One region of the Modestobacter sp. SSW1-42 genome, then DNA from elsewhere that is predicted to be linked to it. Evidence: riboswitches for the same ligand, from Rfam matches in the RefSeq annotation. Region 1 holds a riboswitch; each other region holds the start of a gene.
What was found. Region 1 has a riboswitch for cyclic di-AMP ahead of ACGBYP_RS18525 (C40 family peptidase). Riboswitches for the same ligand answer to the same signal wherever they lie in the genome.

Region 1 (5,721 bases):
ACCCGGGGCTGTCCGACGACGACCGGCACGTCGCCCGCCGCGCCTACGCCGGGCTGCTGTGGACCAAGCAGCTGTACCGCTTCGACGTCGCGCAGTGGCTCGACGGCGACCCCGACGTCCCCGCGCCCGAGTCGCGGCGCGGCCGCGGGGGACGCAACACCAGCTGGCGGCACCTGGCGTTGGCCGACGTCATCTCCATGCCCGACGAGTGGGAGTACCCGTGGTTCGCCGCGTGGGACACCGCCTTCCACACCCTGCCGCTGGCGCACGTCGACCCCGACTTCGCCAAGGAACAGCTCGTGCTCATGTGCCGCGAGTGGGCGATGCACCCCAACGGCCAGCTGCCGGCGTACGAGTGGGCCTTCGGTGACGTCAACCCGCCGGTGCACGCCTGGGCGGCCTGGCACGTCTACCGGATCGACGGCTACCGCGACCGGGCGTTCCTCATCCGGGTGTTCACCAAGCTGCTGCTGAACTTCTCCTGGTGGGTCAACCGCAAGGACGCCGACGGCTCGAACGTCTTCGAGGGCGGCTTCCTCGGGATGGACAACATCGCGCTGTTCGACCGCTCCGCCCCGCTGCCCCCGGGCTACCGGCTGGAGCAGTCGGACGCGACGAGCTGGATGGCGTTCTACTGCCAGCAGATGCTCAAGATCGCCCTCGAGCTGTCCCGGTCCAACCAGGCCTGGGACGGCGTCGCGACCAAGTTCTTCGAGCACTTCCTCGCCATCGCCGAGGCGATGAACGCCTTCGGGTCGCAGGAGGTGAAGCTGTGGCACTCCGACGACGGCTTCTTCTACGACGTGCTCGTCGCCCCCGACGGGACGGCGGAGCCGCTGCGGGTGCGGTCGATGGTCGGGCTGCTGCCGATCCTGGGCGCCACCGACATCCCGGCGTGGGTGAGCACCCAGGTGCCCGACGTCGCCGAGCGCGTGCGGTGGCTGCAGAAGCGCCGTCCGCAGCTGATGGGCCCGCTGCGCAGCCGGTCGGCGGTCGAGGGCCGCAAGATCCTGCTGTCGCTGGTCGACAAGGACCGGCTGGCCCGCATCCTGCAGCGGATGTTCGACACCGACGAGTTCCTCTCCCCGTACGGCATCCGCTCGCTGTCGAAGTCCACCGGCCAGGTGATCGCCAAGGTCGGCGGCCGGGACGCGTCCATCGAGTACGAGCCGGGGGAGTCGCGCACCGGGCTGTTCGGCGGCAACTCCAACTGGCGCGGGCCGGTGTGGTTCCCGGTCAACGTGCTGCTCGCGGACAAGCTGCGCACGCTGGGCCGGCACTACGGCGACACGTTCACCATCGAGATCCCGACCGGGTCGGGCAACCGCTGCACGCTGGTCGACGCCGCCGACCTGATCGACTCCAGCCTCACCCGGCTGTTCCGCCCGGTCGACGGCAGGCGCCCGGCCGACGGCGACCGGATCGAGGCCAGCGACTCACCGCTGTGGCGGGAGCATCCGACCTTCAGCGAGTTCTTCGACGGCGACACCGGCGAGGGCCTGGGCGCCACCCACCAGACCGGCTGGACGGCGCTGGTCGCGCACCTGCTCAACCCGCGGCTCCCACCCGACCCCCGCTGGGCCGGCTGACCGCCGCTCGATGGAGTCCCAGGGGTGCGTTACCGGCGCGCTGGGACTCCATCGGTGGACAGCGCGTCGTCGTACCGCCCGCCGGGCGGCCCGGTCGGGTCGGTCACCGCGGCGGCAGCTCGGCGGCGGCGCCGGAGTCCCAGCTCAGGACGTCGGCCAGCGCGACGTCCGCCTCGACCGCGGCGACCACCGTGGCCGCCACCTGCCGCGGCTCGACGTCCGGTGCGGCCGGGCTGGGGTCCGGCAGCCGGCGCGGCGAGGCGACCGCCGACCGGGTGCGGGCGAGCTCGGCCTCCGACTTCACCCTCGACGCCGACGACCGCATCGCCGTCCCGACCATCGCCCCGTGAACGGCTGACGGAGTCCCAGCGCTGCGGATCCCGAGCGCTGGGACTCCATCAGTGGGCGTCAGGCGATGCGGCGGGCGGAGTTGTAGCCCCACATGCGGTCGACGTCGGCGATGCGCACGACGTCACCGCGGGTCGGGGCGTGCACCATCTTCCCGTCGCCGAGGTAGATGCCCACGTGGCCGACCGGGTTGTAGAAGAACACCAGGTCACCGGGGCGCAGGTCGGCCCGGGAGACGGGCGTGCCCGCGGTGGCCTGCGCGCGGGACGTGCGCGGCACCGAGACGCCGGCCGAGGCCGCGGCGTACTGGACCAGCCCGGAGCAGTCGAAGCCCCGGGTGGTGGACCCGCCCCAGACGTAGGGCGTGCCCTGCAGCGAGAGGGCGGTGTCGACGATCCGCTGGGCCGCGCCGTTCGGGGCGACGACCTGGCTGGGGGCCGACACCACGGGGGCGCCGGGAGGAGCGGCCGCCTGGGCGGCCATCGGGCTGAGCATGATGCCCGCGCCGGTGAGCAGGGCGAGAGCCGCCCCGCGGGTGGAACGACGGGACGTGGTGGTGCGCATGGTCGTCACGGACGACGTTTCTCCTGGTTCTCCGCAACCGCCTACCGAGTTAGCTGACGGGTTCGGGCGGGGAACTCGCCCGGCGCTGCGGCACGGGTGTGCCGGTCGCGCTTCACCCCAGGACTGCGATGGGTCCCCGGCCCGGGCATGGTGCCGCCGTGGCTCGGCGGCCGCCCGGTTCGGCGGTGCCCGCCGGCTCGTCGCCGGGTCGGCGACTGGTGGAACGCGGCGGGTGACGGGAACGTATGGCGGTCTCCCGGTGATCGCACAGCGGCCCGGCGGGGTCCCCGGACGCCGACGGCCGGACACGGCGCGCCATGGTCGCGCGACTCGCCGTGACTGACCTGCGCGGCTCCAGGCCGGTCCGCCGAGGAGCCGGCGGAAACGGCCAGGACAAGTTGGCCGACACATCTTCTGGTCATCGCGTGCCGGAAACGTACAGTCACCGACCGTTCACCCAGTTGTGGACGATCGAGGGGGTGGGTCGGGACCGTCCACCGGACGGGCGGACTCCCAGCAACCCCACAGCGATGCTGCCTAGTATCCGAGCCGAGAGAGCCGGGTCGGCAGGTGTCGGAGCGGCCCGCGAACCGATCAGAGGAGATCCAGGTGGCAGTCAGCCTCAGCAAGGGCGGGAACGTCTCACTCACCAAGGAGGCTCCCGGGCTCAAGACGGTGATCGTCGGCCTGGGCTGGGACGCCCGCACCACCGACGGCAAGCCCTTCGACCTCGACGCCTCCGCGATCGGCCTCGGCGCCGACGGCAAGGCCCCGGCCGACGAGTACTTCGTGTTCTTCAACAACCTGCGCAGCCCCGACGGCGCCATCGAGCACACCGGCGACAACCTCACCGGTGAGGGCGGTGGCGACGACGAGCAGATCAAGGTCGACCTCGCCGGCGCCCCGGCCACCCTCGACCGCGTCGTCTTCCCCGTCTCGGTCTACGAGGCCGACGAGCGCGGGCAGAGCTTCGGGCAGGTGCGCAACGCCTTCATCCGCGTCATCAACGCCGCCGACAACCGCGAGATCGCCCGCTACGACCTCTCCGAGGACGCCTCCACCGAGACCGCCATGGTCTTCGGCGAGCTGTACCGCAACGGCAGCGACTGGAAGTTCCGCGCCGTGGGCCAGGGCTACTCGGCCGGCCTCGGCGGCATCGCCCGCGACTTCGGCATCAACGTCTGACCTCCCCGGCCGGCGGCGGGCCCCGCCGCCGGCCACCGCGGACCCACGGAGCAGAGGAGTCGGACATGGGCGTCAGCCTCGCCAAGGGCGGCAACGTCTCGTTGACCAAGGAGGCCCCCGGCCTCACCGCGGCCGTGGTGGGCCTGGGCTGGGACGCCCGGACGACGTCGGGCTCGGCGTTCGACCTCGACGCGTCCGCGCTGCTGGTCAACAGCGTGGGGCGGGTGCTCTCCGACGAGCACTTCGTCTTCTTCAACAACCTGGTCTCACCCGACGGCTCGGTCGAGCACACCGGGGACAACACCACCGGCCTGGGCGACGGCGACGACGAGGCCATCCGGGTCGGCCTGGCCGCCGTGCCGCCCGACGTCGACAAGATCGTCTTCGCGGTCTCCATCTACGAGGCCGACGCCCGCCGGCAGTCCTTCGGCCAGGTCCGCAACGCCTACATCCGGGTGGTCGACGCCGACGACGGTGTCGAGCTCGCCCGTTACGACCTGTCCGAGGACGCCTCCACCGAGACGGCGATGATCTTCGGCGAGGTGTACCGGCGCGGCGGCGAGTGGAAGTTCCGCGCGGTCGGCCAGGGCTACCAGTCCGGGCTGGCCGGCATCGCCACGGAGTTCGGCGTCAACGTCGGCTGAGCGTGGTTGGCTGCACGGACGGCGCCCCGGCGCTCCGACACGAAGGGACCCCGAGGTGCCGATCGACTACACCAAGCGGCCGCGCGAGCAGGCCCCGGCGACGCCGGGGAGGGTGACGCTGACCAAGGCCGCGCCGACCGTGTCGCTGACCAAGTCCGGCGGCGGGGGCGGCGTCCTGCGGGTCAACCTCAACTGGACCTCCCGCCCGGCCGGCGGTGGCTTCCTGCGCAAGCGCGAGCCGGACGTCGACCTGGACCTCGGCTGCCTCTACGAGCTCACCGACGGGAGGAAGGGCGTCGTCCAGGCGCTGGGCAACGCCTTCTCCGTCACCGCGCCCGGCGCGGCCTCGCCGACCATCTGGCTCGACGGCGACGACCGGTCCGGCGGCAACGCGGCGGGGGAGAACCTGCACGTCGACCTGGCCCAGTCGGCCGCCATCCGGCGGGTGCTGGTGTTCGCCTACATCTACCAGGGCCCGGCGAACTGGGCCGCCGCCGACGGCCTGGTCACCCTCACCCCGGTGTCCGGGCCCACGATCGAGGTGCGCCTCGACGAACCCCGCGACGGCGCCCGCACCTGCGCCATCGCCCTGCTCACCCCCAGCGGCGGCGACCTCGCGGTGCGCCGCGAGGTCCGCTACGTCGACGGCACCCAGGCCCAGCTCGACGCGGCCTACGACTGGGGCATCCGCTGGGGCGTCGGCCGCAAGTGAGCCCGGCCCCGGGAACCCCGGACGCCCGGCCGTCGTCTGACCGGCCGGACCCCCACGTGCACGGCACGACCACAGAGGAGTGGCATCGATGAGCGTCAACCTGAGCAAGGGCCAGAAGGTCAGCCTGTCCAAGCGGGACGGCGGCTCGCTGACCCGCGTCCGCATGGGCCTGGGCTGGGACGCGGTCAAGAAGAAGGGCTTCTTCGGCGGCGGCAAGGCCCAGTCGGTCGACCTCGACGCCTCCGCGCTGCTGCTGGACGCCTCGGGCAACCTCGTCGACCAGGTCTGGTTCCGCCAGCTGCGCAGCTCCGACGGATCGGTGCTGCACACCGGTGACAACCGCACCGGCGCCGGCGACGGCGACGACGAGGCGATCCAGGTCGACCTGTCCCGGGTGCCCGCCTCGGTCACCAACGTCGTCTTCACGGTGAACTCCTTCACCGGCCAGGACTTCTCCTCGATCGCCAACGCCTTCTGCCGGCTCATCGACGAGACCACCGAGACCGAGATCGCCCGCTACGAGCTCACCGGCTCCGGCTCGCACAACGCGCAAATCATGGCGCGGGTGACCCGCGACGGCGCCGGCTGGTCGATGACCGCTCTCGGCGTCCCGGCGTCCGGTCGGACGTTCCGCGACCTCATGCCCGCGGTCTCCAGCGCCCTCTGACCGACCCGACCG
Region 2 (5,721 bases), on a different contig from region 1:
GACCTCAGCGGCATCGCCGCGCTGCTCAGCGCCACCGGGCCGGACCAGCTGCTGGAGGGAGCCGCCACGCTGCGTCTGCTGGCCGATCAGCGCACCGCCACGCTGGAGAGCCTGCGGATCGCCGAGACCGCCCACGTCGACGCCGACACCCGGGCACGGGCGGCGGTCGCCGATCGAGCCCAGGCCGCCGAGCAGGCTTCGGCTGCCAAGGCGGCGGCCGATGAGCAGGTCGCGGTCTTCCAGGCCGCCGCCGACGCCCTCGCCGCTCAGCGCGCCACCATCGAGACGCAGCTGCAGGAAGCTCAGGTCCGTCTCCTGTCTTTGCAGGGGCAGCGCAACGCCTACCAGGCGTGGCAGCAGCAGCAGGCGCGGGAGAAGGCCGAGGCTGAGGCTCAGGCCGCCGCGGCCGCCAAGGCGGCGGCGCAGGCCGCCGCCACGGCCAGGGCGGCAGCACAGGCCACCTCGCCGTCCAAGCAAGCGGCGCAGACCACGCCCCAGGTCAAGGCGGGCACCCCGGCTGCCAAGCCAGCGGAGCCGGCCGCCGGGCCCAAGCCAGCTCCGGCCCCGGACATCGCCGATGCTCCCGCACCGCGGCCGGTGACCGGCGGCGGCGTGGCCCCGACCGGTGGCCGGTTCACGACGTGCTTCGAGATGCGCTGGGGGGTCATGCACAACGGCGTGGACATCGCCGCCCCGATCGGCACCCCGATCTATGCCGCCGCCGCCGGCCGGGTGGTCCGCGCCGGGGAGGCCAGCGGGTACGGGCTGGCGGTCTACCTGCAGCACGATGACGGGTCAGTGTCGGTCTATGGGCACATCAACGACTACTTCGTGACTGCCGGGCAGCGGGTGTCGGCCGGCACGGTGATCGCCGAGGTGGGCAACAAGGGGCAGTCCACCGGTCCGCATCTGCACTTCCAGGTCAACACCGCTGGTCTGCACACCGGTGCGGTGGACCCCATCTCCTGGCTGGCCGCCCGCGGGGTCTCGATGGGCGGCCGGTGCTGAGCTGGAGCACCCGGTCCGGTCAGGCAGCTGGCGGCCGGCCTGCTGATCAGCTGCCGGGGCCCCCTGCCGCTGGCGGCCCGTGGCCTGGGGTTATCTCCTCGGCCACGGGCCACCTGCGCTGCAAACGCTCACGGCGCGCCGGCGGGGGGTGGGCACGGCGATACGTCAGTACCGATCACCCGGCGGGGCCACCGGTTCAGCTGTCCATGGCCCCGCTGGGTGGTCAGCCGCAGCCACCGCCCATCGACAGGCCGCGGGCGGTGAGCCACGGAACGGGGTTGGTGCGGTTGACGTACAGCCCGCCCTGGTGCACCTCAAAGTGCAGGTGGGCGCCGGTGGACTGGCCCTTGTTGCCGACGGCGGCGATCTGCTGCCCCGCGGTCACCCGCTGGCCGGCGGCGACGGAGTAGCTGTCGATGTGGCCGTAGAGGGTGATCGAGCCATCGGCGTGCTGCAGGTAGACGGCCAACCCGAAGCCCGACGCGGGACCGGCCTGGAGCACCACGCCATCGGCGGGGGCGTAGATGGGGGTGCCGATCGGGGCGGCGATGTCCATGCCGTTGTGCATGGTCCCCGAGCGGGTGCCGTAGCAGGAGGTGACCCGGCCGGTGGTCGGGATGCCGGTGCCGGCGGCGCTCCGCTCGCTTCCACGGGAGGCCGCCTGGTTGCCCCGTTCGGCCGGTGCGGTGGCCCCGCTGGCCGTCCCAGGTGCGGCGGGGATCGAGGCGCTACCGGCCCGCTCGGCAGCTGCTGCGGCCGCGACTGCGGCGCTGCGGTCCTGCTCGGCAGCTGCTGCGGCTGCCGCTTCACGGGCGAGGGTGGCCAGCCGCTCCCGGGCCTGCTGCAGCTGCTGCTCCAGCGCGGCCCTCTCCCCCACGGCGGCGTCGTAGGTCTGCTGCGCGGCCGCGAGCTTGTCGTTGGCGACCCGCTCGGCCTCCGCGGCGGCCTGGGCGGCCGCATCGCGGGCGTCCACCGCGGCCTTGGCCGCCTCGGTCGCTGCCTGCTGCTGGACCTGGACGACCTCGAGCTGCTGGAGCTGCTCGGCCCGGGCCTCCCCGAGGTGGTCTAGGGTGGCGGCCCGATCGAGCACCTCATCGGGGCTGGCCGCGCCGAGGAACGCCGAGGCAGCGCCATAGGCATCCGCGCCCATGTAGCTCCGCCGGCCCAGGGCCGCGACGTCGGCTCGGGCCCGGTCGACGGCCGCGGCGGCAGCGGTCAGCTCCGCGACGCGGGCGTCGGCTTGCTGCCGGGCGGTGACCAGCTCGGCCTGGGCGACCAGGCTCTGGTCGGCGACAGCTTCGGCTTCCACGGTGAGCTGCTGCAGGTTCTCCTCGGCTGCCGCCACGGACTCCTCGACGTCGCGCAGCGCGGCCTCGGCCGCGGCGAGCTCGGGCTGGCTCGCTGCGGCCGGCGCTCCGGGTGCCGCCTGGGCCGCGGGGCCGGTGAGAGCCAGCAATAACGCCGCGCTCACGGACAGGGCTGATGCGAGCGCTGGGGTGCGCCAGCGGGGCCGGCCCGGGTGGGGCCGATGACGGGCAGGGTCGTGCAAGACGTCGTGCGATGTCGCCAACGCGACGGGCTCCGTTCTCCCTCACCGTCTACCGAGTTAGCTGACGGGTTCGGGCCGGAGACAGCCCTACTCGCGGCGGCACGGTGGCCGGTCGAGATTCACCCCAGGGGAACGATGGGTCCCCGGTCCGCCACCGCGAGCGGTGGCAGTTCGACGGGGTCCGGGTGAGGACCTCGGGGCGAGGTCGTGGCTCACTCGGACCGGGCAAGACGATACTACGAAGCTAGATAGTTGTCACAGGTCGGTAACGCCGGCCAACTACTTCGGCCTGCCTCCGCACGACAGACCCGCCCCCATGCTCAGGCGCGCCAGCTCAGAAGATGTCGAGTGCAGGCAGCAGCTGGGCAATGGCCTCGACCATGGCGGTGGCATCGGTCAGCGCCTGGCGGGCTTCATCGACACTGGTGATCTCCGGCCCCGTGGGTCCGGGGTACTCCAACTCGTGGCGGCGACGGCGCAGGTAGCCGAAGTCGGTGAATCCCGGTTCGAACTGCGCGCGCAGTGCGCGTTCGACCACGATGTGGCCACCTTCGTGAGTGGCCCGCAGACCCTGCTGGGCGAGCACAGCAGCCCCGGCCTGACGGGCGGCGTCGTAGGCGATTATGAAGGCGGTACCCGGATCGGTCTCCAGCAACGTGCCGGCCGACGTAAGCAGCTGGCGCGCTCGATCCAAGGTCGCCTGCGCGGCCAGCTGCGCGCCGGGCGCCCGCTGCAGCTCCCGGTCGGCGATGAGCTGCTCGACCTCCGCTGCGCCCTTGGCCCAGCTGGTCATCGCCGTTCACCGATCCCCGTCAGCGGCGGTGCCGCCGCCTCCGAGGATGGGTTGGCGGCGCGCTGGATGACCGTCAAGTAGCTGGAGCGGTGCACCTGGTCGACGAGTGCGTCTTCAGCGGCCCGCCACTGGTCCGGTGTCCGCAGCGCCGGGTTCACCGGGAGCCGCAGACGCGCGGCGGCCCGGTCGGCGGCGGCGTAGACCGCCGCGCGGTGCGGGGTGCCGATGATCAGAACGTCGATATCAGCCGGCGGTGGGCCGTCCTGCCCGGCGTACCGAGCTGCCCAGGACCCGAACAGCAGCACCGAGTCCACCTCAGGCAGCTCGACGAACTCCTCGCCGATCACCTGGGCCGGGCCGAAGGTGAGAGTCAGCAGCTCGGTCAGTGCACGGGCGGCGGGATGACCGGCGTCGGCCTGGTAGAGACGGGTGCGGCCGACACTGCGGCTGACGACCAGGCCAGTGTCGACCAGGCGAGCCATCTCCCGGTGCGCGGTACTCAGCGGAACTCGTGCCGCCTGCGCCAGCTCGCTGAGGGCGTACTGGGCGTCTGGGTGCAGATGCAGCTGAGTCAGCAGCTCCGCCTGTTGCTGCGACCGGAAGATCGGCATCAGCGACGGAGACTTACTTCTCATAAGTGAGAAGATACTTCCATGAATCGGAAGTGGCTAGGGCTGACGCGAGCCCTCGGTAACCAGCCACCCCCGACGGATGCATCCTTTCGCTCCTCCAGGTCGAGGCAGTAGATGAAGACCCCACCGCCGACCAGCCGGCGCCGGGGAGCCGGCACCGGCTGGTACGGGACAGCCCCTCGTGAGAGGCGCGGGGTGGACTGCCAGGCGCGATGCTTCAGGTGCGGCGCATCAGCTTGGGCGGGACGGCTAGGGGTCCTTTCACTGAGTGACGTACTCCGTGTACCAGAGCTCGTAGACATCCCCGTGGTAGGCCTCGATGACGGCCTCCTCGAAGTGGGCCTTCATCGCCTCGCGGTTGGCCTGCACGTCGGTCAGGGTCACGCCGGAGAACTGCGAGATCGCGATGTCCAACGCCTTCGAGCCGTCCGGCTTGCCGCCACCGCCGTGCCCGCCACCGGCGTTCAGGTCATAGGCCGCCGACATCTGCAGCGTGAAGCCCAGCTTCAGGTAGCTGCCGCCGGCCAGGTTGATCGCCACCGGCTCGACGGCGAGCACCACGGTGCCGGCCTCCGGCGCGGGCTCGGCCTCGGCCTCACCGCTCCCGCTGAAGACAAAGAAGTACACCGCGGCACCGATCGCCAGGACGGCGACCAGCCCGATGATGAGCAGCTTCTTCTTGCCGCCCTTGGCGCCGTCCTCGTCCGCCGGCTTGTCGTCCTTCGTGGTCTTGTCCTTGCTCATCCGTGGCCTCCCCTGGAGTCGGAGGCGCCGGGTCCGGCGTCCTCGGTGGTGCTGTCTGTGGCGGTCTCCGGCGCCGCCGGGGTGTTGAGGTCGGTGGTCTGGCCTTCCGCGGGGCTGCGCCGGTGTCTCCACCCGCCTTCAGTCGGGAGCCTTTGCGGGCATCGGTCGCCTGAGACCGCCAGAACGCCGCTGCGATAACCGAGCTGTTGTTGCCCACCGCACCGATTGAAGCGACGCCCCCCGAGTGGCCCCGCTGTTCTTTTTGGATCGGCTGTTGACCGGAGTTCTTGAATCGGGCGGCCCGGGGTTCTCAGCTGCAGGACCGGCGGGGACACCTCTACTGGTCTGCCACCGGGCGTGCGCCTGCTGGCCGGCGGGGCACCTGATGTTTGTCCAGGGCCTTGCGGACCGCGGTCTGGGACCGGTCGACCAGCTCGGCGATCTCGCGCAGCGAGCGTCCATCCCGGTAGGAGGCGACGATGAAGGTCTCCAGCCGAACCTGTAGCAGCGGGTGGGCGGCGTCCCGGGTACCGGCGAACTCCGGCAAGGGCCGCAGCTGCGGCCGCGGCGGGTAGGGCACTCACCGACGCTAGAAGCTGCAGGAGCTCATCACCTCGCTGCGCCCGCACAGCGATCGAGCTTGTCATCCGGTCGGGTCACACCACAGCCTCAGCCGCCGATAACTGTTGCGGTTGCTTCGTTTGCTGCGTTTGATGGGACGTAGCGGGACGGGAGGCCCCTCGTCCGCTGACTGATCAGGAGATCGCCATGACGTCACTGCTGGACCGCCCGGTCATGCCCGATGACGGTGACATCACTGCCGCCGTCGCGGCACTGCCGCACGTCAAGGACTTCCTGGCCACACACCCCGGCCCTGAGGTCGTCCACCTGGTCGTCGACGACGAGCACGGGGACTCCCTCACCGTGCCCCGCTCAGCCGTCGAGCTGCTCGCCCAAGTGCTGGCGCACATGGCCTCCGGTCAGGGTGTGTCGAT
Region 3 (5,721 bases), on a different contig from region 1:
CAGCAGCCCGCCGGCCTGCGCGCGCAGCACGTGCGGCGCCGGCCCCCAGAACCAGACGCCGAGCAGGTCCAGCGGCACCGCCGGCTCCGACGGCGTCCAGGCGTCGACCACGCGGGGCTCGGCGGCGCGCAGGTCGGCCAGCAGCCCGGGCACCAGCGGGTCGAGCCCGCTGGTGGTGTTGGCCAGCGTCACCGCGCCGGCCTGCTCGAGCCGGTCGACGAACACCCCGGCCAGGAACCCGGGCATCGACCCGCCGTGCCCGACCAGGACGTGCCCGTCGACCCGCAGCACCTGCAGGCCCAGCCCGTAGGCCGACCAGCCGGCGGCCGAGGAGTCGACGCCCGCGGGCACCGTCATCTCCTCCAGCGTCGCCGCCGACAGCACGTCGCCGGTGTCGCCGATCAGGAAGGCGCCCAACCGGGCGAGGTCGGCCAGCGTCGCCCACAGCTGCCCGGCCGCGGCCATCACCCCGGCGTCGTGCTCGGGCTCGGGCAGGACCACGTCGGCCCACGGGTGCACCGCGGACCCCGCCGCCGCGCGGCCGCTGGGCCGGGGCGTGGTGCGGGTCATGCCCAGGGGGAGCAGCACCTCGTCCCGGACGACGTCCTCCCACGGGCGCCGCCGGTGCCGGGCGACGAGCTCACCGAGCAGGCCGTAGCCGAGGTTGGAGTAGTGGAACCGCCGGGCGGCACCCAGCACGACGTCGTCCGCGCCCAGCCGGAGGTCCTCCAGCGGACCGCCGGGGACCCGCTCCCACCAGCCGCCGGGGCTCTCGGACCCGGCCCCGGTCAGGTGCGACAGCAGCTGGCCCACGGTGCGCTCGCCGAGCGGGGTGCCGGGGAGGTGCTGCTCGAGCCGGTCGTCGAGGCCCAGCCGCCCCTCGTCACGCAGCCGCATGACCACCAGCGCGGTGACCGTCTTGCTGATCGAGCCGAGCCGGTACTGCACGTCGTCGTGCGGCTCGGCGACGTCGCCGCGCCCGGTCGACCAGGCCAGCCCGCCGTCCCGGACGACGCCGGCCACCAGGCTGGGCGCCCGGCCCTCGCGCTGCACCCGGGCGGTGCGGGCCAGCAGGGCACGGGCGGTGGACGGGAGCACCGGTTCGACCATGCCCGGAGGCTAGCCAGCCGGGGTGGGTGCGGTCTCCCCCACGGGCAGCCGGCCGGTGCGCTGCGCCCACCGCTCGAACCAGACCGTGCACAGCGGCGGGATCGAGGCCAGCAGCGCCAGGAACGCCGTGCCCGGCGACCAGCGCAGCACCCGCCAGGCCAGCAGGGTGACCGCGACGTAGACCACGAAGACCGCGCCGTGCACCGGGCCGGCCAGCTGGACGCCCACCTCGGAGGTCCGGAGCACCCACTTGACGAACATCCCGGCCAGCAGGAGCACCCAGGTCACGGCCTCGGCGACCGCGACGACGCGGAAGGCGCGGGCGACGGTGCGCGGATCGGTCAGTACGGCGGGCACGGAGCTCCTCGGGTCGTGCGGTCGGTGGCGCTCATCCTGCCCGGGCTCCCTGTGTGCCCGGACCGGCCCACCCCGGACGCACCGGTGCCCCGGACGCCGTGTGGCGGCCGGGGCACCGGGGTCGTGCGATCTGCGTCAGCCGACGCGGCGCATGGCGGTGATGGCGCCCACCGCGTCGATGGGGGCGACCTTCACCACGTCACCGCTCGTCGGGGCGTGCACCATCTGCCCGTTCCCGATGTAGATGCCGATGTGGTAGACGGGGCTGCCGAAGGCGATCAGGTCGCCGGGCTGCAGGTCGCCGCGGGAGACCGCGCGGCCGACCGTCGCCTGCTGGCTGCTGCTGCGCGGGAGGCTGACCCCGGCGGCGGCGTAGGCGTACTTCACCAGGCCGGAGCAGTCGAAGGAGCCGGGACCGTTCCCGCCCCACACGTAGGGCTTGCCGCGCTGGGCCATCGCGGTGGCGACGGCAGCCTGGCCGGAACCACTGCCGCCGCCGGCGGGCGCCGCAGCCGCGACCGGGGCGGGCGCCGCGGCAGGGGCGGAGGCAGCGGCCGGCACCGGGGCCGGGGCCGGCTCGGTGGCGGACCGGGTGGCACGGGAGGCAGCCGGGGTCCGGCGCTCGGCCGGTGCGCTCGAGGCGCTGGAGCTGGCTGCGGCGGCCTGCTCGGCGGCAGCGGCCTCGGCGGCGGCCTGCTGCGCGCGGGCGGCCGCGGCGGCTGCTGCGGCCTGCTCCTCGGCGAGCCGGCGGGCCCGCTCCTGCTCCTCGGCGGTCAGCCGCTCGAAGTCGGCCTGGTAGGCGGCGATCTGCGCCTCGAGGTCGGCCTGCTGGCGGGCGACCTGCTCGACCTGCGCCTGGGCGGCGGCGGCGGCCTGGTCGGCGGTGGCCTTGGCCTGGGCGGCCGTCTGGGTCGCCTGCTCGGCTGCCCCCAGGACCTCGTTGTTGTGGTCGGCGATGGTGTCCAGCGTGCCGACGCGGTCGATCATCTCGTCGGCGGAGGTGCTGGTCAGCATGGCCTGCAGGGTGTCCAGCCGGTCACCGGTGTAGGCGCTGCGGGCCACCTCGGTGACCTTCTCGCGCGCGGTGCCCACGGCTGCGTCGGCGTCGACGACGGCGGCGGCTGCCTGTGCGGCGGCCTGCTGCTGCGCCGTCAGTGCGTCGGTGGCGGCGTGGAACTGCTCGGTGACGACCTCGAGGTCGTTGCCACGGGCGGCGATGAGGGCCGCGGCCTCCTGCGAGTTCGCCGGCGTTTCGGGAGCGGCCGACGCGGGAAGGGAGGTGAGGGAGACGACGCCGGCGGCGGCCAGCGAGATCAGGACGGCGGTCGTGGACCGACGGCGCGCAGAGTTGAGCGAACTCGCCATGTGAGGCGGGTGTTTCCTTTCTTCCACTCGCCGCCTACCGAGTTAGCTGACGGGTTCGGGCGGGAAGACGCCCGGCACCACGCGGCCCGTACGGGTCGCGAGGAGCTTCACCCCAGTGCTGCGGTGGGTCCCCGGTCCACTGGCCCGCCGTGCTGCACGGGCCGCTGTGGTTCGGCGGCGGTCCAGGCGGTCGCTCCCCGGGAGGGGGCTGAGGTGCCCGTCCGGACCGTCGCCCACCGTAAGCGTGTGACCGGGAGATGACAAACGGTCGGGCGCAATTTGTGCAGAAACTCCTGGCGTGTGCCAGGACACGCTCACCAAGCGTGACAGGCTCGCCGGATGCGCGGCCTGGGACGGCGGGAGTTCTGTCTCGTGCTGCTCCGCCGGATGGCAGATCTGCGGCCTGACCTGGTCATCGACGCCCTGCCGCGGCTGTCCGCGGACCGTGCCGAGGCCCGCGAGGCGCACCGCCGCTGGCAGTCGCTGCAGCACTCGGCGAACGGGCCGCACGGCGTGTCGCGGTACGCCGCCGTCCTCGGTCCGCCCGAGGAGTGTGAGGAGCGCCGCTCCGGCGACGCGGTCCTCGACGTCCGCCGGTGGCCGCTGCCGCTGTGGCCGCACCTGCGCTGGGAGGTGGTCACCGTCCGCGGCGGCCCGGTCCTGGACGGGCAACTGGTGCGCGCACCCGGCTCCCCGGTGCCGCCCGCGGCGCCCGGGGACCTGCGGGTGTGGGCGCACGTGGTCGGTGACGTGGCCGGACTGCCCGGCGCGCAGGTCGTCGACCCCCGCGTGCCCACCCGCTGGGAGGTGCACCTGCCCGGAGCGCGGGCGCAGTTCGTCTGGGGGCTGCTGCAGCAGGTGCAGCCCGGACCGCCATGATCGGGGACGTGCCGAGCCTCTCCCCCGCCGCCTGGGACGACCCGGTCGTGCAGCAGCTGACCACCGCCCAGCAGGACGAGCGGCGGGCCCGCTACGACGGCAAGGGCGAGCCCGGCGTCCCGCCCTCGGCCGACGACGTCGCCGTCGTCCTCGTCGCCCGCGACGACGACGGGACGCCGCTGGGCTGCGGGGCGCTGCGGGCGCTGGAGCCCGGCGCCGCCGAGGTCAAGCGGATGTACGTCGTCCCGGCGGCCCGGGGGCGCGGGGTGTCCCGGCTGGTCCTGGCCGGGCTGGAGGCCGAGGCGCTGGCCCGCGGCTGGACCACGCTGCGCCTGGAGACCGGGCCCCGGCAGCCGGAGGCCATCGGGCTGTACACGGCGGCCGGCTACACCCCGGTCGGCGCCTTCGGCCACTACCTCGGCGAGGACGCCGCGGGATCGCTCTTCTTCGCCCGGTCGCTGACCTGACCGACCCCGCCCGGGCGCGACCGGGCCGGACCTGGTCACATGGGCGCGTGCAGGTGGCGAGAGAGGCACGCGGCCTGCTGGCCACCATGCGCGACCGGCTGCGCGGCCGCGACACCGCGCTGATCGCCGCCGGGCTCACCTTCTACGCCGGGATCGCCGTCGTCCCGGCGCTGGTGCTGTCCCTGGGCCTGACCAGCTGGGTGGCCGGTGCCGACCAGGTGCGCACCCTCACCGGGCGGCTGGCGTCGGTGCTGCCGGCCGAGCTGGGCGCCCCCGCCGCGGTCGCCCGGCTGGCCGAGGCGGGCACCGGGCTCAGCGTGGTCGGGGCGCTGCTGACCCTGCTGCCGATCTCGCTCTACGGCGAGGGGGTGCGCCGGGCGCTGCTCCGCTTCAGCCCGGCGCACGACCGGTTCACCGCCTGGCGCGGCCGGCTGGCGTCGCTGCCGCTGCTGGTGCTGGCGCCGCTGCTGCTCTACCCGTTGCTGCTGGTGGGGCGGCTGCTGGCCCGGTTGGCCGAGACCCCCGGCTTCGCGGCCGGGCTGGGTGGCTTCGCGGCCGGCTACTACTCCGTGCTGTTCGCCCTCACCCTGCCGCTGATCTGGGTGTTCCGGGTCGTCGCGGCCGGCCGGCTGCGGTGGCGGGCGGTGGTGGTCGGCGCGCTGTTCACCGCGGGCTCGCTCTCAGGGTTCCTGCAGGGGTTCGTGCTGTTCCTGGCCCTGCCGCTGGACCTCGGCGCCCCCTTCGGCGGGCTCACCGTCGTCGGCGGGGTGGTCGCCGTCGGCTTCTGGCTGTTCATGCTGCAGTTCGTGCTGATCGCCGGGTGGCTGTTCACCGAGGCGGTCGACGAGCGGCTGCGCCGGGGGGCGCCCGCGCTCAGTCGCTGACCGGGTGCTCCTCGATCAGCCGGTCGCGCTGCTCGGCGACGTCGTAGGTGGGCTCGGGCAGCCGCGGGTCGAGCTCGGTGAGCGTCTCCAGCAGCAGCCGGCCCACCGCCCAGTTGCGGTACCACTTGCGGTCGGCCGGGACGACGTACCAGGGCGCGGTGTCGGTGCCGGTGCGCTCCAGCGCCGTCTCGTACGCGCGCTGGTAGTCCGGCCACAGGGCGCGGTCGTCGAGGTCGGAGGGGTCGAACTTCCAGCGCTTGGCCGAGTCGTCGAGCCGGGCGAGCAGCCGCTGCTTCTGCTCCCACGCCGAGATGTGCAGCAGCACCTTCACCAGGGTCACGCCGTCGTCGGCCAGCTGCTGCTCGAACCGCACGATCTCGCGGTACCGGCGCTCGATGACCGGCATCGGCGCCAGCTCCCGCACCCGGCCGGCCAGCACGTCCTCGTAGTGCGAGCGGTCGAACACGCCGAGCTTGCCGGGCCCGGGGACGGCGCGCCGCACCCGCCACAGGAACCCGTGCCGCAGCTCCTCGGGAGTCGGCCGGCCGAAGCCGGTGACCGACACGCCCTGCGGCTGCACGGCGCCGACGACGTGCCGGACGACACCGCCCTTGCCGCTGGTGTCCATGCCCTGGAGCACGAGCAGCACCCGCCGCCGC
Region 4 (5,721 bases), on a different contig from region 1:
GCTGGGCAGCATCACGTCCGCGGGCAGCTCCACGCTGTCGGCCTTGGTGCGGCCCAGGTTCATCTCCTGGCCGTAGACCCCGATCGACTCCCAGGTCGCGGTGTCGTGCCGCCAGAGCTGGTACAGCACGACGCTGGCCCCGGCGCCGGGCTCGCCCGCCGGGACGGTCGCGACGTCGGCGGCGGTCAGTAGCGACGGGTTCTCGGTGCCGTCGATGAACCCGGTGAGGTCGCGGTCGTGCTGGTACAGCCAGCCGGTCACCTCCGCGGCCACGTGCGCGACGCCGGCCAGCTCGGCCAGCACGGCGCGGGCGTTGTCGAACACCGCGGTCCGGTTGCCCCCGGCGACCCACACCCAGGCGTCGTGCTGGGTGGCCGGCATCCGGAACCGCCCGGGGCCGACCAGGTCCTCGGTGAAGCCGGCGGCATCGGCCGGGGCGTCGTCGGGGGCGACCTCGGCCCACAGCTCGGGCCGGAACCCGACGACGACGTTGACGCCGCCGGTCGTCGACAGCGGGCCGGTGAGCCCGGCCACCCCGCGGACCAGGTCCTCCGCGGTGCGGCCGGGCTCGAGGTCGAGCTCGAGGTAGCAGTGCTCGGGGGTGCCGAGAGCGAAGACGCCGGGCTGTGCGGTCACCCGACCAGCCTGCCCCCTCTGCCCCAGGCGCCGGCGTCAGCCCTCGGTCGGCGGTTCGTCCTTGCCGGCCTCCTCGAGCGCGTCGGCCTCCTCCTTCGTCTTGTGCACGGCCTTGTCGGCGTGCTCCGGCGGGCCGTAGACCGTGTAGAGCACCAGCGGGTTGACCCCGGTGTTGAGGAAGTTGTGCTTCTTGCCGGCCGGGACGACGACCAGGTCGCCCTGGGCCACCTTCTTCTCCTGGCCGCCGACCTTCGCCGTCCCGGTGCCGCTGACGAACGTGAGGATCTGGTCCACCTCGTGGACCTCCTCGCCGATCTCACCACCGACGGGGATGGTCATGATCACGAGCTGGGTGTGCTCGCCGGTCCAGAGGACCCGGCGGAAGTCGGCGCTCTGCTCGGCGACGGTGGCGATGGTGAAGTGCTCCACGGACCTCGTCCTCCTCCTCGGTGCGGGCGGCAGGGGCTGCCGCCGGTCGTCGTCCAGTCAAGAGCACCGCGGCCCCGTGCGCGATCCGAGGTGATCTTCGAACCGTCCACCGGCACCTGGGAGCACGGCCGCCGGTGCGGTAGGACAGGCTGTGCAGGCCAGGGCGTCCTGGCGCCCGGCCGCGGCCGGGCAGGTGGACCGGCACAGGAGGACGTCGTGAGCGACCAGGCAGGCAACACCCGGGCGGACGCAGCACTCGAGGCCGAGCGGGACGAGGCGGCCGCCGAGCTGACCGGCACCGAGACCGACACCGTGGCCACCGAGGCGGCCGTCACCGGCGGGGTCGTGGTCGGGCACGACGACTCCGACCACGCGCGCGACGCGCTGGTCTGGGCCGCCGCTCTCGCCGAGCGCGCGTCCTGGCCGCTGCACGTCGTGCGGGCCTGGCGGATCGTCACCGCGCCACAGCCGGCCAGCTGGGAGCCCGGCTACGTCCCGCCGCTGGCCGACTACGAGGCCGCCGTCCAGGCCGACCTGGAGGCCGACGTCGTCGCCGTGCTCGGCGCCGAGCGGGCCGCCGGCGTCACCTGCCACGTGGTGCACGCCGCCCCGGCGCAGGCCCTGATCGAGGCCGCCCGGGGCGCGGACCTGCTGGTCGTCGGCGCGCGCGGGCGCGGGGGCTTCGCCGGGCTGCTGCTGGGCTCGGTCAGCGACCAGGTCACCCGGCACGCCCCGTGCGCGGTCACCGTCGTCCGCGACGGCGGCGAGGGCTGAACCCGGTGCCGGAGCAGCGGGCGGTCCCGCCGTCCTTCCTGCGGGCGCACACGACGCCCGCCCGGCCCACCCTGGTGCCCGAGGTGCAGCTGCACGTCGCCGACGACGTCGTCGCGCTGTGGGAGGCGATGGAGACCGAGGGCGGGGGCGCCGGTCAGGACCCGCCGTTCTGGGCCGCCGCCTGGCCCGGCGGGCAGGCGCTGGCCCGGCACGTGCTCGACCACCCGGAGCTGGTGGCCGGCCGCCGGGTGCTCGACCTGGGCGCCGGCAGCGGGCTGGTCGCCGTGGCGGCGCTGCTGGCCGGGGCGGGCAGCGTCGTGGCCAGTGACATCGACCCGTACTCGCACGCGGCGATCGCGCTGAACTCCGAGCTCAACGGGGTCACCGGGGTCGAGGTCGTCGGCGACGTGCTGGGCGAGGACCCGCCGGACGTCGACGTCGTCCTGGCCGGTGACGTCTGCTACGACCGGGACATGACCGCCCGGGTGCTGCCCTTCCTGGGCACCGCCTGGCTGCGCGGCGCCGCCGTGTTCATCGGCGACCCGGGCCGTGCCTACGTGCCGAAGGAGGGGCTGCTGGAGCAGGCCGCCTACGACGTCCCGGACGCCGACGGTGGTGAGGTCCGCCGGACGACGGTGTGGCGGCTGCCCTGAGCCGTCCGTCACAGACCGCCGACTGACCCGTTCCCCACCTGGTCAAACGTGGCAGATCCTCACAAATCGCGATCCGGGGATTGTCACGACCACGTCACGGGCTCTACCGTGGCCGAGTCCGGTCGGACGTCAGGTCCCCACCCGGGGAGCCCGCACCGGATGCCGCCGAGTCGCTGCCAGCAGCGATCCGGGGACCCACCGCAGCACTGGGGTGAATCTCGCTCCGGGCCTCCCGCCCGGTGCGCGTAGGGCGCCTTCCCGCCCGAATCCGTCAGCTAACCCGGTAGGCGGCCGCGGAAGACCACGGAGTCCACCCCCTCGATGTCCCGTCGCTCCATCGCGCGCGCCTCGCACCAGCAGTCCCCGGCCACCGACGTCCTCGACGTCGCGGCCGCCGACGCCCCGGCCACCGCCGTCCTGGCGAGCCCTGTGGCCACGCCGCGCACCGGCCGTCGGCTGCCCCCCGGTGGGCTCCGCCGTCCCGCGCTGTACCTCGCCGTCGCCGCAGCCGGCGCGATCATGGTCAACGTGCTGACCGTCGGCCAGGAGGACGCCCTCGCGGACGCTGCCGCCCAGCCGGTGAGCGTCGCCGCGCAGCTCGGCCTCAGCTCCTCCCAGGCCGACGTGACGCTGTCCCAGGGCCGGATCGGCGAGCGCCTCGGGGAGCTGGCCGGCAACCGCAGCCAGCGCGAGGCCGAGCAGGCCGCCGCCGCCCAGGCGCAGGCCGCCGCCGACCAGGCCGTGCTCGACGCCAAGGCCGCCGAGGAGGCCCGGCTCGCCGCCGAGGCCAAGGCCGCGGAGGAGGCCCGGATCGCCGAGGAGGCGCGTCTGGCCGCCGAGGCCCAGGCCGCCGCGGAGGCGGAGGCCGCGGCGGAGGCGGAGGCCGCCGAGGAGGCCGCCGCCGCCCAGGCCGCGGCGGCCGCGAAGACGGCGACGACGAAGAAGAGCGCGCCGACTGCCGCGCCCGCCCCGGAGCCCGCTGCCGCCGAGGCCCCGGCCGGCAGCTCCTCGGGCCGGGCCGGCTCCTTCCAGGACTACGCCCGGGCCCAGCTCGGCGGCAGCAGCAGCGAGTTCTCCTGCCTCGAGAACCTCTGGGGCAAGGAGAGCGGCTGGAACCCGAACGCCCAGAACCCGAGCAGCACCGCCTACGGGATCCCGCAGTTCCTCGACTCGACCTGGAAGGGCACCGGGATCGCCAAGACCTCCGACGGGTACCGCCAGATCGACGCCGGGCTGATCTACATCGACTCGCGCTACGGCTCGCCGTGCGGCGCCTGGTCCCACTCGAAGTCCACCGGCTGGTACTGACCGGACCGGGAGCGGGCCCCCTCTTCCCGGTGTCGGACCCGTCGTGCACGATCGACGCGTTCCACCCACCGACTCCAGGAGCGCGCAACGTGGGCAAGCACCGTGCACCCGAGGGATCGGTGACGGACTTCGACGCCGCCACCAGTGCCCTCGCCGACGTCACCGGCGACTACACGGTCGACGTCGCGCACACCCGGATCGGCGTCCGGGCCCGGCACGCGATGGTGACCACCGTCCGCGGTGCGTTCACCGAGTTCTCCGGCACCGCCCACCTCGACACGGCGCACCCGATGGCCAGCAGCGTCGACCTGCGCATCGCCACCGCCAGCATCGACACCGGCACGCCCGACCGGGACGCGCACCTGCGCTCGCCGGACTTCCTCGACGTCGAGCGCTACCCCGAGATGCGCTTCGCCTCCACCGACGTCGAGCAGGTCGACGACGAGGTCTACCGCGTGACCGGCGACCTGACCATCAAGGACGTCACCCGGTCGGTGTCCGTCGACTTCACCCTCACCGGCTCGGCGCAGGACCCGTTCGGCAACACCCGGGTGGGCTTCGAGGGTGCGCTGGCGATCAAGCGCAGCGACTGGCAGTTGACCTGGAACGCGGTCCTCGAGACCGGCGGCGTGCTGGTCAGCGACCGCGTGCAGATCGAGTTCGACGTCTCGGCGATCAAGGTCGGCTGAGCGCCGGGCGCGGACGCCGATGAGTTCGGCGTCCGCGGGTGGTCTCCTCTGCACACCCACGAGGAGAGGACCTCCCATGCCCGTCCAGACACCCTGCCTGTGGTTCGACGGCCAGGCCGAGCAGGCCGCCGCGTTCTACACGTCGGTCTTCCCGAACTCGGCCGTCAGCTCGGTGCGCCGCAACCCCGACGGCTCGGCGCTCGTCGTGGAGTGGACGCTCGACGGTCAGCCCTACCAGGGGCTCAACGGCGGTCCGGGGCAGGTCGCCTCGTGGGCGGTCAGCCTCTCGATCTCCTGCGCCGACCAGGAGGAGGTCGACCACTACTGGGACGCGCTGTCCGAGGGCGGCGAGGAGAGCATGTGCGGCTGGCTCCGGGACCGTTACGGGTTCTGGTGGCAGGTCGTGCCGGTGCGGCTGCCCGAGCTGCTGGGCGACCGCGACCCCGAGCGGGCCCACCGGGCGATGCAGGCGATGCTGGGCATGCGCCGCATCGTCGTCGCCGAGCTGGAGGCGGCGGCCGACGGTCCGGCCACCGCCCCCGTGGGGGTCACTGCCCCCTGAGCAGGTCCTCGAACGACGTCGTCGGGTCGGCGAACGGGTCGGCCGGTCGGCTGGTCACCGGCTGCCCGGCGACCAGCCCGGCCAGCTCGCCGGCGGCCCGCTCGATGCGGGCCGCCAGCGTCTGGTCGACCCCGCCGCCGGCCCAGTCGTCAGCGGCGGCGAACACCGCGGTCGGCACGGTGACCGCCCGCAGGTAAGAGAACAGCGGGCGGACGGCGTGCTCGAGCACCAGCGAGTGCCGCGGGCTGCCGGCGGTCGCCCCCATCAGCACCGGCTTGCCGGTCAGCGCCTCGTTGTCCAGGACGTCGAAGAACGTCTTGAACAGGCCGCTGTAGCTGGCGGAGAAGACCGGGGTGACCGCGATGAGCCCGTCGGCGCCCACCACCGTGTCGACCGCCGTCCGGAGCTCGGCGTTGGGGAAGCCGGTGACGAGGGCGTCGGCGAGGTCGTGGGCGTGTGCACGCAGCTCCACGACCTCGACCGTCGCGCCCTCGCCGCGCGCCCGCAGCGCCGCCACGGTCGCCGTCGTCAGCCGGTCGGCCAGCAGCCGGGTGGACGACGGGACGCTCAGGCCGGCGCTCAGCACGGCCAGGGTGCGGGTGCCCATCAGGCCTGCGCCCCTTCCACGGTCCGGCCGGTGACGTCGTCCAGGGCGTGCACGGTGGTGTCG

Region 2: linked by a shared signal. The riboswitch ahead of ACGBYP_RS21135 (M23 family metallopeptidase) and the one ahead of ACGBYP_RS18525 (C40 family peptidase) in region 1 are both predicted to bind cyclic di-AMP.
Region 3: linked by a shared signal. The riboswitch ahead of ACGBYP_RS09380 (C40 family peptidase) and the one ahead of ACGBYP_RS18525 (C40 family peptidase) in region 1 are both predicted to bind cyclic di-AMP.
Region 4: linked by a shared signal. The riboswitch ahead of ACGBYP_RS13475 (transglycosylase SLT domain-containing protein) and the one ahead of ACGBYP_RS18525 (C40 family peptidase) in region 1 are both predicted to bind cyclic di-AMP.

The regions. Positions count from the first base shown of each region.
Region 1 is NZ_JBISCA010000005.1:251,594-257,314, reverse strand. It holds gene ACGBYP_RS18535 (MGH1-like glycoside hydrolase domain-containing protein) at 1-1,589, shown strand, start outside; gene ACGBYP_RS18530 (hypothetical protein) at 1,693-1,893, opposite strand; gene ACGBYP_RS18525 (C40 family peptidase) at 1,998-2,501, opposite strand; cyclic di-AMP (ydaO/yuaA leader) riboswitch at 2,526-2,680, opposite strand; gene ACGBYP_RS18520 (TerD family protein) at 3,111-3,686, shown strand; gene ACGBYP_RS18515 (TerD family protein) at 3,752-4,330, shown strand; gene ACGBYP_RS18510 (hypothetical protein) at 4,386-5,042, shown strand; gene ACGBYP_RS18505 (TerD family protein) at 5,131-5,709, shown strand.
Region 2 is NZ_JBISCA010000007.1:64,211-69,931, reverse strand. It holds gene ACGBYP_RS21140 (peptidoglycan DD-metalloendopeptidase family protein) at 1-1,008, shown strand, start outside; gene ACGBYP_RS21135 (M23 family metallopeptidase) at 1,232-2,479, opposite strand; cyclic di-AMP (ydaO/yuaA leader) riboswitch at 2,590-2,744, opposite strand; gene ACGBYP_RS21130 (hypothetical protein) at 2,892-3,350, opposite strand; gene ACGBYP_RS21125 (winged helix-turn-helix domain-containing protein) at 3,347-3,961, opposite strand; gene fliL (flagellar basal body-associated protein FliL) at 4,244-4,726, opposite strand; gene ACGBYP_RS21115 (helix-turn-helix domain containing protein) at 5,064-5,306, opposite strand; gene ACGBYP_RS21110 (helix-turn-helix domain-containing protein) at 5,495-5,721, shown strand, end outside.
Region 3 is NZ_JBISCA010000002.1:835,580-841,300, forward strand. It holds gene ACGBYP_RS09370 (serine hydrolase domain-containing protein) at 1-1,110, opposite strand, end outside; gene ACGBYP_RS09375 (DUF3817 domain-containing protein) at 1,120-1,467, opposite strand; gene ACGBYP_RS09380 (C40 family peptidase) at 1,603-2,832, opposite strand; cyclic di-AMP (ydaO/yuaA leader) riboswitch at 2,849-3,019, opposite strand; gene ACGBYP_RS09385 (hypothetical protein) at 3,172-3,711, shown strand; gene ACGBYP_RS09390 (GNAT family N-acetyltransferase) at 3,720-4,178, shown strand; gene ACGBYP_RS09395 (YhjD/YihY/BrkB family envelope integrity protein) at 4,226-5,062, shown strand; gene ACGBYP_RS09400 (PPK2 family polyphosphate kinase) at 5,052-5,721, opposite strand, start outside.
Region 4 is NZ_JBISCA010000003.1:655,410-661,130, reverse strand. It holds gene ACGBYP_RS13495 (Dyp-type peroxidase) at 1-636, opposite strand, end outside; gene ACGBYP_RS13490 (cupin domain-containing protein) at 673-1,065, opposite strand; gene ACGBYP_RS13485 (universal stress protein) at 1,282-1,839, shown strand; gene ACGBYP_RS13480 (class I SAM-dependent methyltransferase) at 1,845-2,492, shown strand; cyclic di-AMP (ydaO/yuaA leader) riboswitch at 2,646-2,797, shown strand; gene ACGBYP_RS13475 (transglycosylase SLT domain-containing protein) at 2,814-3,800, shown strand; gene ACGBYP_RS13470 (YceI family protein) at 3,890-4,489, shown strand; gene ACGBYP_RS13465 (VOC family protein) at 4,566-5,051, shown strand; gene ACGBYP_RS13460 (FMN reductase) at 5,038-5,658, opposite strand; gene ACGBYP_RS13455 (LLM class flavin-dependent oxidoreductase) at 5,658-5,721, opposite strand, start outside.